Regions from separate parts of the Streptomyces sp. NPDC045955 genome, predicted to be linked through region 2. Evidence: riboswitches for the same ligand, from Rfam matches in the RefSeq annotation. Region 2 holds a riboswitch; each other region holds the start of a gene.
What was found. A riboswitch is a leader RNA that binds a small molecule or an ion and turns the genes downstream of it on or off. The one in region 2 is predicted to bind cyclic di-AMP.
Positions count from the first base shown of each region.

Region 1: linked by a shared signal. The riboswitch ahead of AC07F0_RS09455 (transglycosylase SLT domain-containing protein) and the one ahead of AC07F0_RS33380 (M23 family metallopeptidase) in region 2 are both predicted to bind cyclic di-AMP.
Region 3: linked by a shared signal. The riboswitch ahead of AC07F0_RS10610 (C40 family peptidase) and the one ahead of AC07F0_RS33380 (M23 family metallopeptidase) in region 2 are both predicted to bind cyclic di-AMP.
Region 4: linked by a shared signal. The riboswitch ahead of AC07F0_RS18420 (M23 family metallopeptidase) and the one ahead of AC07F0_RS33380 (M23 family metallopeptidase) in region 2 are both predicted to bind cyclic di-AMP.

Region 1 covers NZ_JBWKKY010000004.1:78,661-82,529, forward strand. Annotated here, with positions in the region: gene AC07F0_RS09445 (GNAT family N-acetyltransferase) at 1-262, opposite strand, end outside; gene AC07F0_RS09450 (HAD family hydrolase) at 434-1,282, shown strand; gene AC07F0_RS09455 (transglycosylase SLT domain-containing protein) at 1,246-2,025, opposite strand; cyclic di-AMP (ydaO/yuaA leader) riboswitch at 2,029-2,202, opposite strand; gene AC07F0_RS09460 (polyprenyl synthetase family protein) at 2,710-3,720, shown strand.
Region 2 covers NZ_JBWKKY010000022.1:101,767-105,635, forward strand. Annotated here, with positions in the region: gene AC07F0_RS33370 (dihydrofolate reductase family protein) at 79-1,242, shown strand; tRNA gene AC07F0_RS33375 (tRNA-Met) at 1,401-1,474, shown strand; cyclic di-AMP (ydaO/yuaA leader) riboswitch at 1,763-1,919, shown strand; gene AC07F0_RS33380 (M23 family metallopeptidase) at 1,931-2,962, shown strand; gene AC07F0_RS33385 (aldo/keto reductase) at 3,084-3,869, shown strand, end outside.
Region 3 covers NZ_JBWKKY010000004.1:297,141-301,009, forward strand. Annotated here, with positions in the region: gene AC07F0_RS10605 (SLAC1 family transporter) at 1-432, opposite strand, end outside; gene AC07F0_RS10610 (C40 family peptidase) at 543-1,712, opposite strand; cyclic di-AMP (ydaO/yuaA leader) riboswitch at 1,721-1,894, opposite strand; gene pcrA (DNA helicase PcrA) at 2,184-3,869, shown strand, end outside.
Region 4 covers NZ_JBWKKY010000008.1:119,862-123,730, forward strand. Annotated here, with positions in the region: gene AC07F0_RS18410 (M16 family metallopeptidase) at 1-167, shown strand, start outside; gene AC07F0_RS18415 (M16 family metallopeptidase) at 164-1,552, shown strand; cyclic di-AMP (ydaO/yuaA leader) riboswitch at 1,743-1,906, shown strand; gene AC07F0_RS18420 (M23 family metallopeptidase) at 1,920-2,705, shown strand; gene AC07F0_RS18425 (GntR family transcriptional regulator) at 2,893-3,588, shown strand; gene AC07F0_RS18430 (HPr family phosphocarrier protein) at 3,783-3,869, opposite strand, start outside.

The sequences.
Region 1 (3,869 bases), on a different contig from region 2:
GCGCGTCCGAGACGCCCAGTCCGATCGCCCGGCCCTGCCCCAACGGGCCCCGTTCATGGGGCAGGAAGCCGGCCGGCTCCAGCCCCTCGTACACCACCGCGACCCGCGCCTGCGGCTTCACCAGGCCGACGGCTTCGGTGAACTCCGGTTCCATGAAGGGGTTGCGCGGTGTCTCCGACGCCGCGCGCAGCGCGCGCCAGCGCTCCTTCTCCCCCTCGCCGAGCTCCCCGGGCACACCCACACGAACACGCCCACTGCTCAACCCGACCCCCCGATCAAGTCCCCCCTGGACACATGGAAGGTACCGCCCGAGACGGCCCTGACGGTAGGTAGCGGACCATGTTGTTGCCAACTGGTGCAGAGGCCTTCAACCGGGCAATCGGCATGCGCCGTACGATGAAACGAAGGGGCGCGTTGTCCGTATTCTCTGATCATGGCCGCACCCCTCGCATATTCACTCATCGCCACCGACCTGGACGGGACGCTGCTGCGCGGCGACGACACCCTGTCCGACCGGTCCCTCGCCGCGCTCACGCGGGTGGTGGACGCCGGTGCCCGGCACCTCGTGGTGACGGGCCGGCCGGCGCCGAGAGTGCGGCCGCTCCTGGACGACCTCGGCTGTACGGGGCTCGCGGTGTGCGGACAGGGCGCGCAGGTGTACGACGCCGGCGCGGACCGGCTGCTGTGGTCCATCACCCTGGACCGGGAGCTGGCGGAGACCGCCCTGGGCAAGATCGAGGCCGAGGTGGGGCAGGTGTACGCCGCGGTCGACCAGGACGGGGTCGACGGCCTCACCCTCATCGAGCCGGGCTACCTCATGCCGCACCCGACCCTGCCGGCGGTGCGGGTCGAGCGGCGCGACGACCTGTGGGGCGAGCCCATCAGCAAGGTGCTGCTGCGCCATCCCCACCTGTCGGACGACGAGTTGGCGGCGACGGCCCGCTCGGTGGTCGGTTCACTCGCGACGGTGACGATGTCGGGGCCCGGCACGGTCGAGCTTCAGCCGTGCGGCATCACCAAGGCCACCGGCCTGGCGCTGGCCGCCGAGCACCTGGGGCTGCGGCCTGCGGACACCCTCGCCTTCGGGGACATGCCCAACGACATCCCGATGTTCGACTGGGCCGCCCACGGCATCGCCATGGCCAACGCCCATCCCGAACTCAAGGCCGTGGCCGACGAGATCACGCTGTCGAACGAGGACGACGGCATCGCCGTCGTCCTCGAACGACTGCTGGACGGGACGGCTCAGTACGGGCCGTTGACGTTGTCGATCGAGCCGTAGCGGGCCGCCGCGTAGTTGCAGGCCGCCGTGATGTTGGCGACCGGGTCGTACGGGTCGAAGGAGGTGCCGGGCACGTGGTAGGCGGCGAAGGTCGGGTCGATGACCTGGAGCAGACCCTTGGACGGTGTGCCCTTGGCGGCGTTCGAGTCCCAGTTGTTGATCGCCTGGGGGTTGCCGGACGACTCGCGCATGATGTTGCGGTAGATGCCGTCGTACGAACCCGGGATCCCCTTCTGCGCCATGATGTCCAGCGCCTCGCGGATCCAGCCGTCCAGGTTGTTCGCGTAGGTCTTCGCGGCGGCCTGGGTGGCCTGGGCGACGCCGCCGGCGGGCTTCGCGGCCGGCTTGGCGGGGGCGGAGGACTTGGTCGCAGTCCTCTTCCCGGCGTCCGCCTTGGCCGTCTTCACCGTGAGCTTCAGACCCGGGTGGATCAGCCGCGGGTCGTCGCCGACGGCGGCGCGGTTGTCCTTGTAGAGCTGCTTCCAGCCGCCCGACACGTCGTACTTGTCCGCGATGCGGGCGAGCGAGTCGCCCTTGGTGACGGTGTACGTGAGGGACTTGGCCGTCTTGGCCGCCTGCGGCACGGACTGCGAGACGGTGGGTGCGCTCTGGGCCGGCTGGGCGGCGCCGGCCTGCGTCGCGCCGATCAGCGGCAGGGCGAGGGCCGCTCCGCCGGTGCCGGCGGCCATGAGACGACGGGTGAACTGACTGGTTCTGGGGCGACGGTGCTTGCCTCGGGGCATGGCGATGTTCCTCTCCGGCGCCTGCGAGGTGAGCTGTCGGGTTCGGGCCGGGAGGTGCCCGGCCGCGTACGGCGCTGTGTGCCGTACGCGGCTTCACCCCGAGCCGTTCCGCTACGCGGACCGGCGACGTACCTGGGTCCCCCGCTCCTGCCCTGCGTGAGTGAGTGGGTTCGTGTGGGGTGTCCGGGCGGTGGCAGGATTCGGCGTCCGCCGGACAGGCCCGGAACGTATGCGAGAGCACATGTCGGGAACAAGCACCGGAGTCACATATCGAGCGGTTGACCTTGGTCAGGGGTGTATGGGGCACTTGATCCTTTGCTGAAGCCAAGGCTCAACTTGCGTGCGGCGGAAGGAGGTACGGGTCGGTGCCGGAGTGGGATGTCATAGGGGATAACGTGATTCAACTCACTGATCACAAGTCCGTGGGGCAATGTGCACCTAGGGGGATTCACTTATCCAATGCCGCAAATCGCACATAGCTCGCTATCGCCTGGTAAGTCGATAAATGTCTGCTCTTATGAGCTGATCGAAAACATTGCGGTCGTGATCGGATACCACCCGGCCTGTAACCCTGGGCGCTGGCGGTGATCGAAACGTGACCGGATACGCTGACTCGAGTGATGGCAGCGACCTATCGACAATCCGCGTAATCACCGGCAGACACCAGCAGACAGGAGACCCCTCGTGACCGACGTCGGGCCGTTCGGGCTGAGCGTGCGGGACCAGGCTCTGGAAGCCGATGTCCAGGCCGGGATGGCGGCTGTCGAGGAAGGCTTGCTCGAGGCCACCAAGAGTGAGGTGCCCTTCATCACGGAGGCCGCCCAGCACCTGGTCCGGGCCGGTGGCAAGCGGTTCCGTCCGCTGCTCGTGATGCTCGCCGCCCAGTTCGGCGATCGGTACGCGCCCGGGATCGTGCCGTCGGCCGTCGTCGTGGAGCTGACCCACCTCGCCACGCTGTATCACGACGACGTGATGGACGAGGCCACCGTGCGGCGCGGGGTGGCGAGCGCGAACGCCCGCTGGGGCAACTCCGTCGCGGTCCTCACCGGGGACTTCCTCTTCGCTCGCGCCTCGCACATCCTGGCCGACCTCGGCCCGGAGGCGGTGCGGGTGCAGGCCGAGGCGTTCGAGCGGCTGGTGACCGGGCAGATCCTGGAGACGGCCGGACCGCAGGACGGCCGTGACCCGGTCGAGCACTACCTGGACGTGCTGGGCGGCAAGACCGGCTCGCTGGTGGCGGTGTCGTGCCGGTTCGGCGCGATGATGTCCGGCGCCGACGACACGGTCGTGGACGTGCTGACCCAGTACGGCGAACGGCTCGGCGTCGCCTTCCAGCTCGCGGACGACGTCCTGGACATCGCCTCCGACTCCCACGAGTCCGGCAAGACGCCCGGCACCGACCTGCGCGAGGGCATCCCCACGCTGCCCGTGCTGCGGCTGCGCGAGCGCGCGGCCCGGCTCGGACTCGCGGAGGACATCGCCCTGTGCGAGCTGCTGGACTCCGACCTCACCGACGACGAACGGCACGCCGAGGCTCTGCGCCTGCTGCGCGCCCACCCGGCGCTGGAACAGGCCCGGCGGGACACCGTCCGCTACGCCCAGGACGCCCGCTCGGCACTGGCCCCGCTGCCCGAGTGCACCGCGAAGACGGCGCTGGTGGAGCTGTCCGACGCGGTGGTGCACCGGGCCGGCTAGCGCGTTTTTCCCCACGACCCCTACGGGTCGGGGGAGAAGCCGCCCTCTCGTGTCATACCGCAGCAGTACGTGGAGTTGAGCCCGGGGTCTGACGTATCTCGCCGGCCGATTTGGTCAGATGGTCACCACGGAAGACACCACTCCTCACC
Region 2 (3,869 bases):
AAGCCCGCCCGTCAGTCCGCCGTTCCGTCAGTCCGCCGTCCGCCGTCCGCCACGAGTTTCCACGAGCCGGGAGCGTCGATGCCCCACCCGTACGTCCTGCTGTCCGCCGCCGTCTCCCTCGACGGCTATCTGGACGACACCGGCCCCGAACGCCTGCTCCTGTCCAGCCCGGCCGACTTCGACCGGGTCGACGAGGTCCGGGCGTCCGTCGACGCCATCCTGATCGGCGCCGGCACCGTCCGCGCCGACAACCCGCGCCTGCTGGTCAACTCACCCGAGCGGCGAGCCGCCCGCACGGCAGCCGGCCTGCCGGAGTACCCCCTCAAGGTCACGGTCAGCGGCTCCGGTGACCTCGACCCGGCGGCACAGTTCTGGCACACCGGCGGCCAGAAGGTCCTCTACACCACCGACAAGGGCGCCGAACGCGCCCGTGCCCTCGGCCTCGCCACCGATGCCACCGACGGCGCTGCTCCTGATGCCACCGACGTCGTCCCGCTCGGCGCCGACCTCGACTGGCGGCGCCTCCTCACCCACCTGCACGACGTCCGGGGTGTACGACGCCTCATGGTCGAGGGTGGCGGCCTGATCCACACCCAGCTCCTCACGCAGGGCCTGGCCGACGAACTCCAGCTGGTCCTCGCCCCCCTCTTCGTCGGCGACCCCGGGGCACCCCGCCTCTTCGGGCCCGGCGGCTACCAGTCCGGCCGGCTCCGGCTGCTGGAGACCCGGCGGATCGAGGACGTGGTCCTCATGCGCTACGAGCCGACCGCCCCCGGCACCGGCCCCCTGCCCGCCGCCGCCGATCACCACTGGCTGGCCCTCGCCTGCGAACTGGCCGCACAGTGCCCGCCGTCGGACACGGCGTTCAGTGTCGGCGCGGTGGTCGTCGCGGCCGACGGCACCGAACTGGCCCGCGGCCACTCCCGTGAGGGCGGCGACCCGCTCGTGCACGCCGAGGAGGCGGCCCTGGCCAAGCTCGACCCGGCCGACCCCAGGCTCGCCGGCGCGACGGTCTACAGCAGCCTGGAGCCCTGCGCCCGCCGGGCCTCCCGCCCCGCACCCTGCGCCCGGCTGATCCTCGACGCGGGCGTACGACGCGTGGTCACGGCCTGGCGCGAGCCGGACACCTTCGTGGCGGACGCCGACGGCAGTGGCCTGCTGGCGGCCGGGGGAGTGGAGGTCCTCGTCCTCCCGGAGCACGAGGAGCGCGCCAAGGCCCCGAACCGCCACCTGACGCACTGAGCTCGGGCCGATCGGCCCAACGGATCCTGCGGCCTGGCCGCCTCGCGGGTCGCGCTGCCTCCAGGGCCGCTACGACAGCGCGGACGGGCGACCCGGGCCGCTGAGCACCGGGTGTGCGCGAGCGGTCCCGCGGATGGCGTACACTGGAGTCACAACGACGCGGGGTGGAGCAGCTCGGTAGCTCGCTGGGCTCATAACCCAGAGGTCGCAGGTTCAAATCCTGTCCCCGCTACTGAAGGCCGAGGGCCGGAATCCGAAAGGGTTCCGGCCCTCGGTGTTTTCCTGGGTTCTTCATTACTGTCGGTGAGTGAATCAAGCCGCTCCGCATGACAACTGACGCACCGTCAAAGCCCGTGAGTCACTTGCGTGGCGGTCAACTCGCCCGTTTTGGGCCGGTCGTGGGAGGTTGGTCCGCGTGAAAAAGGTTAATGATCAAGCGGAATCGCTGGAATACCCACCGCGCTTCTATTAACGTTCGATAACGCAGCGCGGTCGTCCCAGCCGTCACAGAAGGCGGCTCCGTGCGCACGCGCCGAATCCTGAAAAGGAACCGGGGAACCACCACTTGGGGTGAATCGGGCGGATGCCGCCGTGGAAGCACGGCCGGTATACGCGCGTAGGAGACCTTCCTGCTCCGAACCCGTCAGCTAACCCGGTAGGCGAGAAGGAAGGAAAGGAGTACGCCCACGTGGCGTCCAACCGGCCTGCCCCCGCGGCCCCGTCCGCGCCGAACCAGCGCGACACCGAAACTTTCGGCTACGGCGGTCACCACACCGACGAGGGCCCGTTCCAGGAATGGAACCCCACCGCGGAGTCCATCCGCCCCATCCGTGGCCGGCATCGCGTCACCAAGCAGCGCGGCGGAGGCCTCGCGCGCAGCTCCACCGTCCTCGGCGTCGGCGTCATCGCCGCCGTGGGCGCGGGCGGCATGGCCAGCGCCCAGACCGGCAAGCCGCCCGTGTCGATCTCCGTTGCGGACCTTCCCTCGGTGGGTTCCCTCATCTCGGACGACGACACCCCCGAAGGCTCCGCCACCCCGCTCAGCGACCTCGCCACGGCGTCCACCGACACCGAGCAGGGCACCTCCGGCGCCGGTGAGGCACTGCGCGCCCGGATCATGGCGCAGGTCGAGCACCAGCAGGAGCAGATCGAGACCAAGGCCGCGCAGGACGCCGCCGAAGCCGCCCGGAAGGCGGCCGCGGAGGCCGCCGCCAAGGCCGAGCAGGAAGCCAAGGCCAAGGCCGCCGAAGCCAAGAAGAAGGCGGAGGAGGAGGCCCGGAAGAAGGCCGAGGCCGAGCGGCTCGCCGCCCTCGCCAAGCAGTACACGCTGCCGACCTCCGCGTACACCATCACCTCGACCTTCGGTCAGGCCGGCGCCTACTGGTCCTCCGGCTACCACACCGGCCTCGACTTCGCCGCCCCCACGGGCACGCCGATCAAGGCGGTGCACAGCGGCACCATCACCGAGGCGGGCTGGAACGGCTCGTACGGCTACAAGACCGTCCTGACCCTCGATGACGGCACGGAGATCTGGTACGCGCACCAGTCGTCCATCGGCGTCAGCGTCGGCCAGAAGGTCAGCACGGGCGACGTCATCGGCCGCGTGGGCGCGACCGGCAACGTCACCGGTGCGCATCTGCACCTCGAGGTCCACACCGGTGGGTCCAGCAACGGCATCGACCCGCTCGCGTGGCTGCGGGGCAAGGGCCTGAACGTCTGAGCGACGGCGGCGTCTCCGGTCTCGTGCGGGGTTCCTTGCGGGGGTTTCGTGCGAGGCCGTTTACGGGAGTTTCGCGTCAGCCGTGGAATCAGCCTCCCCCGCACGGCCGTTGACACGGAACATGACTTCTCTTCGCAAGCTCGGCTCCTCCGACCTCGAGGTCTTCCCGCTCGCCCTCGGCGGCAACGTCTTCGGCTGGACCGCGGACGAGGCACAGTCGTTCGCCGTCCTCGACGCGTACACCGCCGCCGGCGGCAACTTCGTCGACTCGGCCGACGTCTACTCGGCGTGGGCGGACGGCAACCAGGGCGGCGAGTCCGAGACCGTGCTCGGCAAGTGGCTGACGTCACGCGGCAACCGCGCGGACGTCGTCGTCGCCACGAAGGTCAGCCAGCACCCCGAGTTCCAGGGCCTGTCCGCCGCCAACATCAAGGCCGCCGCCGACGCCTCCCTGCGGCGCCTCGGCACCGACTACATCGACCTGTACTACACCCACTACGACAAGCCCGACGTGCCGGTGGAGGAGATCATCGGCGCGCTCGACGAACTCGTCACGGCCGGGAAGGTGCGGTACATCGCCGCCTCCAACATCTCCCCGGAGCGGCTGCGGGCCTCCCTGGAGTTCTCCGACCGTGAGGGGCTCGCCCGGTACGTGGCCCTCCAGCCCCACTACAACCTGGTCTCCCGCGACACTTACGAGGGCGAGCTCCAGGACCTCGCCGCGCGGACCGGCCTGGCGGCCGTCCCGTACTACGCGCTCGCGTCCGGCTTCCTGACCGGCAAGTACCGGCCCGGTACGACCGTCGACAGCGCGCGGGCGGGCGGTGCCGCCCAGCACCTTCAGACCGAGCGTGGTCGCCGGGTCCTCGACGCCCTCGACGAGATCGCCGCGGCCCACGACGTCCCC
Region 3 (3,869 bases), on a different contig from region 2:
GCAGCGCGCGAACACCGTCCCGGGCCTGCGCCGCTGCCCGTCGTGCGCCGGCAGGACCAGCGGCACCGGCCAGAGCAGCACGGCCAGTACCAGCAGGGCCGCGGCCAGGGACTGCGCGCCGGCCGCCGAGAAGCCGGTGCCCAGGACGGCCGTCGCCGCCACGGTGGTGAGGGCGGCCGTCACCACGGTGTCCACCAGGCCCGGCACCCCCGCGTACGCCCGCCATCCCGTGCCGGCCGGCAGCAGCCGCAGCGTGAAGTCCGCGGCGAACAGCAGCCAGGCCGCGCAGGCCAGACCGAGGGCGATACGGGAGAGGCCGCCGTACCCCGCCAGGTCCAGACCGACCGACAGGGCGCCGGTCGCCAGCACGGCGGCGCCGGCGGACGGCGCGCGCTGCGCCCACCAGGCGGTGGAGGGGGAGGGGCCGGGCATGGGCCCGATGCTAGGAGGCGCAGCACGCGTTGCGAGCGGGGCACGCGCGCGGGCGCCTCAAAAAGGCGAGAGCGCCCCACGCACGCGTGCCTTCACGGGTCTACGGGCCCTCAGGCCGGCCGCACCACGCTGTGGATCGCCGACTCGCCGTCGTAGTAGATCGACTCCTCGCGCACGTAGGTGCCGGGCTTCGGGGCGTGGATCATCATGCCGTTGCCGATGTAGATGCCGACGTGGGTGACGTCGTCGTAGAAGAAGACCAGGTCACCGGGCTGAGCGTCGGCCAGCGGGACCGTGGTGCCGGCGTTGACCTGGTCGTAGGTCGTGCGCGGCAGGGTGACGCCCGCGGCTTTCCAGGCGGCCTGGGTGAGCCCGGAGCAGTCGTAGGAGCCGGGGCCGACGGCGCCCCAGACATACGGCTTGCCGATCTGGGCGCGGGCGAAGGCGAGCGCCTTTTCGGCCTTGGTGGCGTACGAGGAGCCGGCCGGGGCCGTCGAGGTGGACGAGCCGGAGCCCGCCGACGAGGAGCCGCTGTCCTGCTGCTGGGCGGCCTGCTCCTGCGCCTGCTGCTGCGCGGCCTGCTGCCGGGCCAGCTCGGCGGCCTTGCGGGCGGCCTCCTGCTGCTTCTCCCGCTCGATCGCCGCGAGCCGTGCCTTCTCCTCGGCGGTCAGCTTCGACAGCAGGTCGCGCGCGTCGGCGAGCTTCCGCTGGACGGTGGCCTTGGCCGTCTTCAGGTCGTCCTGCGCCTCGGTGAGCGTCTCGAGGCTCTCGGTGGCCTCCTGGCGCTTCTTCATCGTCTCGGACTGCTGGGTGACGTAGTCGTCGACCGCGACCTTCTGACGGCCGGTCATCCGGTCCATCAGCTGGGTCTGGTCGAAGTAGTCCTGCGGGGTGTCCGCGAGCAGGAACGTCGCCGTGTCCGGGGCGGAGGCGCCGGTGCGGTACTGGGCGGCGGCGAAGGAACCGAGTTCCTCCCGTGCCTCGTTGAGCTTCTGGGTGCGCCTGGCGACGTCGTCGAGGAGGGTGTCGACGCGCTTGCGCTGCTTGGTGGTCTTCTCCTTGGCCGAGTTGTACTTGTCGGTCGCCGACTCGGCCTGGCGGTACAGGTCGTCGACCTTCTTCTCGACTTCCTCGAGACTCGGCTTGTCGTCGGCCTCGGGGGCGGCGTTGGCCGACTGGGACAGCAGGGCGACGGACGTGAGGGCCGCCGTTGCCAGGGCGGGGGTCCGTATACCTGCGACGCGCGTACCAGCGGGACGCGACTTGCGGTGCGACGCCAAGGGAGGCGACTCCTTCCATGCTCCGCCTACCGGGTTAGCTGTCGGGTTCGGGCGGGTACATCGGAAGGGTTGCCCTACGGCCGTCTCCGCGAAGGGAGTCCGGCCGATTCACCCCAGAGTTCTCGGTTGGGTCCCCGGCTCCGGCTGCCGCTGCGGCACACCGGACTCGGCGGAGGCCGCGCGGCCCGGCGACGTTCGCCGGTGGGGGTCGTGCGGCCTGCCCGCACGGTAGCCAACTCGTGTGGCCCTTGTGAAGGTTGATGGGCGATATGCCCGATACATTTTCGTGACCTTAGCTGAGGGCGTCGCCGAGAGTCATCGGCGGAGGGGGTTGGTCATGGGTTCGTCATAATTGTGACGGCCGTAGCGGACCGTGACCGCGCGGGGATGAAGAGTGACCAGGGGTTCCTTTCGGCGATGTTCTCAGGGCGGCGGCGGGCTGTCAGTGGGGCGCCCTAGACTCGGAGAGCGATGAGCAGCCTCTTTGACGACAGCTTCCTGGCGGACCTCCAGGCCCAGCGGGGCCCCGCGGACGAGCCCCCGCCGCCACCCGAGGACGATCACGTACCGGAGCCGGTTCCGGACGATCTGTTCGGCGGGAAGTTCGACGTGCCCCCGGACCGGGACGCCTACTACCGCGACGGCGCCCCGCGCCCGCCGGTGGACACCGCCGCCCTCCTGGAGGGGCTGAACGACAACCAGCGCGCCGCCGTCGTCCACTCCGGCTCCCCGCTGCTCATTGTGGCCGGCGCCGGCTCCGGCAAGACCCGCGTGCTCACGCACCGCATCGCCCACCTGCTCGCCGAGCGGGGCGTGCACCCGGGGCAGATCCTCGCGATCACCTTCACCAACAAGGCCGCCGGCGAGATGAAGGAGCGCGTCGAGCAGCTCGTCGGACCGCGGGCGAACGCGATGTGGGTGATGACCTTCCACAGCGCGTGCGTGCGCATCCTGCGCCGCGAGAGCAAGAAGCTCGGCTTCACGTCCTCGTTCTCGATCTACGACGCCGCCGACTCCAAGCGCCTCATGGCCCTGGTCTGCCGCGACCTGGACCTCGACCCCAAGCGCTTCCCGCCGAAGTCCTTCAGCGCCAAGATCAGCAACCTGAAGAACGAGCTGATCGACGAGGAGGACTTCGCCGCCCAGGCCACGGACGGCTTCGAGAAGACCCTCGCCCAGGCCTACGCGATGTACCAGTCGCGGCTGCGCGAGGCGAACGCCCTCGACTTCGACGACCTGATCATGACGACGGTCAACCTGCTGCGCGCCTTCCCGGACGTCGCCGAGCACTACCGCCGCCGCTTCCGGCACGTGCTGGTGGACGAGTACCAGGACACCAACCACGCCCAGTACGCCCTCGTCCGGGAGCTCGTCGGCACCTCCGAGCACCCCGTCGACGTACCGCCCGGCCCGGATGACGTCCCGCCCGCCGAGCTGTGCGTCGTGGGTGACGCCGACCAGTCGATCTACGCCTTCCGCGGTGCGACGATCCGCAACATCCTCCAGTTCGAGGAGGACTACCCGGACGCGACGACGATCCTGCTGGAGCAGAACTACCGCTCCACCCAGACGATCCTCAGCGCGGCCAACGCGGTCATCGAGCGCAACGAGTCCCGCCGCCCCAAGAACCTGTGGACCAACGCGGGCGCGGGCGCCACGATCACCGGTTACGTCGCCGACACCGAGCACGACGAGGCGCAGTTCGTCGCCGACGAGATAGACCGCCTCACGGACGCCGGCGAGGCGAAGGCCGGTGACGTCGCCGTCTTCTACCGCACCAACGCCCAGTCCCGTGTCTTCGAAGAGGTCTTCATCCGCGTCGGCCTGCCCTACAAGGTCGTCGGCGGTGTCCGCTTCTACGAGCGCAAGGAGGTCCGGGACGTCCTGGCCTACCTGCGCGTGCTGGCCAACCCGGAGGACTCGGTGCCGCTGCGCCGGATCCTCAACGTCCCCAAGCGGGGCATCGGCGACCGCGCCGAGGCGATGATCGACGCCCTCGCCCAGCGGGAGAAGATCAGCTTCCCGCAGGCGCTGAAGCGCGTCGACGAGGCGTACGGCATGGCCGCGCGCTCCACCAACGCCGTCAAGCGGTTCAACACGCTGATGGAGGACCTCCGCACGATCGTCGAGTCCGGCGCTGGACCGGCCACGGTGCTG
Region 4 (3,869 bases), on a different contig from region 2:
AGGTCCAGGAGGTCGCCAAGGCCCGCCTGCGGCCCGACAACCGCGCGGTGCTCGTCTACGAGCCCGTCGCCGGCGAGACGGGCGACGCGGAGACCGCCGAGGACGCCGACACCACCGAGGACACCGCAGCCGCGGCCCTGAACGAGAACGAGGAGGCGGCCAAGTGACCGAGCTCGCCACGATGGACTTCCACCCCCAGCCGCAGGCGGGCGAGGCCAAGCCGTGGGCCTTCCCGGCCCCCGAGCGCGGCACGCTCGGCAACGGCCTGACGGTCCTGCGCTGCCACCGCCCCGGCCAGCAGGTCGTCGCCGTGGAGGTGCTGCTGGACGCCCCCCTGGACGCCGAGCCGGCCGGCCTCGACGGCGTGGCCACGATCATGGCCCGGGCCTTCTCCGAGGGCACCGACAAGCACTCCGCCGAGGACTTCGCCGCCGAGCTGGAGCGCGCCGGTGCCACCCTCGACGCGCACGCCGACCACCCCGGCGTCCGGCTCAGCCTGGAGGTGCCGGCCTCCCGGCTCGCCAAGGGACTCGGCCTGGTCGCCGACGCCCTGAGGGCCCCCGCGTTCGCGGACAGCGAGGTCGAGCGGCTGGTCCGCAACCGCCTCGACGAGATCCCGCACGAGCTGGCCAACCCCGCCCGCCGTGCCGCCAAGGAGCTCTCCAAGGAGCTGTTCCCGGCGGACTCGCGCATGTCGCGGCCCCGACAGGGCACCGAGGAGACGGTCGCGGCGATCGACTCCGCGGCCGTACGCGCCTTCTACGAGAGGCACGTCAGGCCCGCCACGGCCACGGTCGTGGTCGTCGGCGACCTCACCGGCATCGACCTCGACGTCCTGCTCGGCGACACGCTGGGTGCCTGGACCGGCTCCGCGGCCGAGCCGCGCCCGGTGCCGCCGGTGACCGCCGACGACACGGGCCGTGTCGTCATCGTGGACCGCCCCGGCGCCGTCCAGACGCAGCTGCTGATCGGCCGCATCGGCCCGGACCGGCACGACCGCGTGTGGCCCGCGCAGGTGCTCGGCACGTACTGCCTCGGCGGCACCCTCACCTCCCGCCTGGACCGCGTGCTGCGCGAGGAGAAGGGTTACACCTACGGGGTACGGGCGTTCGGCCAGGTCCTCAGGTCCGCCCCGGACGGGACCGGTGCCGCGATGCTCGCCATCAGCGGCTCCGTGGACACGCCCAACACCGGCCCTGCCCTCCAGGACCTCTGGACGGTGCTGCGCACGCTCGCCGCCGAGGGGCTGACCGACGCGGAGCGGGACGTCGCCGTGCAGAACCTGGTCGGCGTGGCGCCGCTGAAGTACGAGACGGCGGCGGCCGTCGCGAGCACGCTGGCCGACCAGGTCGAACAGCACCTGCCCGACGACTTCCAGGCCACGCTGTACCGGCAGCTCGCCGCGACCGGCACCGTGGAGGCCACCGCGGCGGCCGTCAGCGCCTTCCCGGTGGACCGACTGGTGACCGTGCTCGTCGGTGACGCGGCGCAGATCAAGGGCCCGGTCGAGGCCCTGGGCATCGGTGAAGTCTCGGTCGTCGCCGCCGAGTAGGAGCACGCGCGCAGGGGCCCTGGTTGTCTTCTAAGGCACCAGGGCTCCTTTATGCCCGAATTGGTGCGGAGGTTGCCTGTCTGCCCTGTGGGATGCGCTACAAAAACCGGGATCCGTTTGGGAATTGAAAGTGGCCCCGCTTAGGTTCGTCCGGGCTGTTCGTCAGGCAGTGCGCCGCACCCGCGGCACCGGACAGTCATCGCCGAGTCCCCGTACGGCGCGAGCCAGGGGAGCCGGGGACCCACCGCAGTCCCTGGGGTGAATCGGACGCCCGCGCGAGCCGCGAGGGGGTCCGTAGGAGACCTTCCTGCTCCGAACCCGTCAGCTAACCCGGTAGGCGAGAAGGAAGGAAAGGACCAGGCACTCCATGGCGTTCACCCGCGCCACCGGGAAGCATCGTCGTCCCAGCCGGATGCAGCGCGGCACGGCCCGCGCGGCGGGCGTCGCGGCCCTCGCCACCACCGGTGTCATCGGCACCGTGGCCGCCCCGGCCTTCGCCGCCGAGCCCGCCGTCGAGCAGACCGGCCTCACCCCCGTCGTCACCATGGGTGACACCGTTGCCCAGCAGATCGACGCCCAGGCCGCCGCCCAGAAGCAGGCCGCCGAGGAAGCCGCCGCCAAGAAGAAGGCCGAGGAGGCCGCCCGTGAGCGGGCCGCCGAGGCGGCCAAGGAGGCCAAGGAAGCCGCCGAGAAGGCCCGCGAGGCCAAGGAACGCGCCGCCCGCGAGGCCGAGCGCAAGCGCCTCAACACCTTCGTGCCCCCGATCTCCGGCTCGTACGTCTCCACCGGCTACCAGGCCAGCAGCGGCCTGTGGTCCTCCGGCAGCCACACCGGCATCGACTTCCACGCCGCCAACGGCACCTCCGTCCACGCGGTCGGCATGGGAGAGGTCGTCGAGGCCGGCTGGGGCGGCTCCTACGGCAACCAGATCGTGATCAAGATGAACGACGGCACGTACACCCAGTACGGCCACCTGTCGTCCATCGGCGTCTCGGTGGGCCAGAAGGTCACCCCCGGCCAGCAGATCGGCCTGTCCGGCGCGACCGGCAACGTCACCGGCCCGCACCTGCACTTCGAGGCCCGTACGAGCCCCGAGTACGGCTCCGACATCGACCCGGTCGCCTACCTCCGCTCGCACGGCGTGAGCGTCTGACGGCGTACCACTCCGCTTCCCGAGGCCCCGGCTCCCCGAGCCGGGGCTTTCTGCGTTTGTGACGCCCGGCTGTCCAAAAAATATCCCTGGATTCCGGTCTGCCGTCGGAAATTCCGGCTCATTGCAATAGAGTCACGGAACACGTGTCACTAGTCGACGTTTCACGGGGATTAAACGGAGGTCGGTCATGCGCATTCCGGCGCACTCGGTGTGCACGGCCATCCGGGACGACATCGTCGCGGGTGTCTACGAACGCGGCGGCCGGCTGACCGAGGAACTCCTCGCCCGCCGCTACGGTGTCTCGCGCGTCCCGGTCCGGGAGGCCCTGCGCACCCTGGAGGCCGAGGGCTTCGTGGTGACCCGGCGGCACGCGGGCGCGTGCGTCGCCGAACCCACCGAGCAGGAGGCGGCCGACCTGCTGGAGATGCGGCTGCTGCTGGAGCCGCTCGGCGCGGCCCGCGCCGCCCAGCGCCGCACCGAGGCCCATCTGAAGGTCCTGCGCGGCCTGGTCCGGCTCGGCCAGGAGCGCGCTCGCCGGGGCCACAGCGACGACCTGCGCTCCTTGGGCGGCTGGTTCCACGAGACGCTCGCACAGGCCTCCGGCAGCCCCGCGCTGACCTCGATGCTGACCCAGCTCCGTCACAAGATCGCCTGGATGTACACCGTCGAGGCGTCGGTCGGGCCCGTGGAGTCCTGGGCCGAGCACGGCGCGATCGTGGACGCGGTGGCGCGCGGGGACAGCGAGCGCGCGCGGGCGGTCACGGCGCTGCACACCGAGCGCGCGACGGCCGCGCACCGGCTGCGTTTCGGCTCCCCCGGGGAGCGGGCGGAGCGTGTGAGGAACTCGCAACATCCCGTAAACACGGCGAGCCTGCGGCATTAACACGAGAGCCGTATACAAAGAGCAGGTAATTCGCGGGGGATTATTTCTGCTGCCCGGGAACGGGGAATTCGCGACCCCGTGACAGGAAATGGCGAGCCGCGGCCGGGAATGGTGAAGGGCTCGCCCGATGAATTCGGACGAGCCCTTCTGGTTGCACCGGACCAGGGGGTACCGGATCAGGCGCGGAAGAACGCTCAGACGGTCTCGGGCAGTTCCTCGAGACCCTCGGAGACCAGCTTCGCCAGCCGGTCCAGGGCGGCGTCCGCACCCTCGGCGTCGGA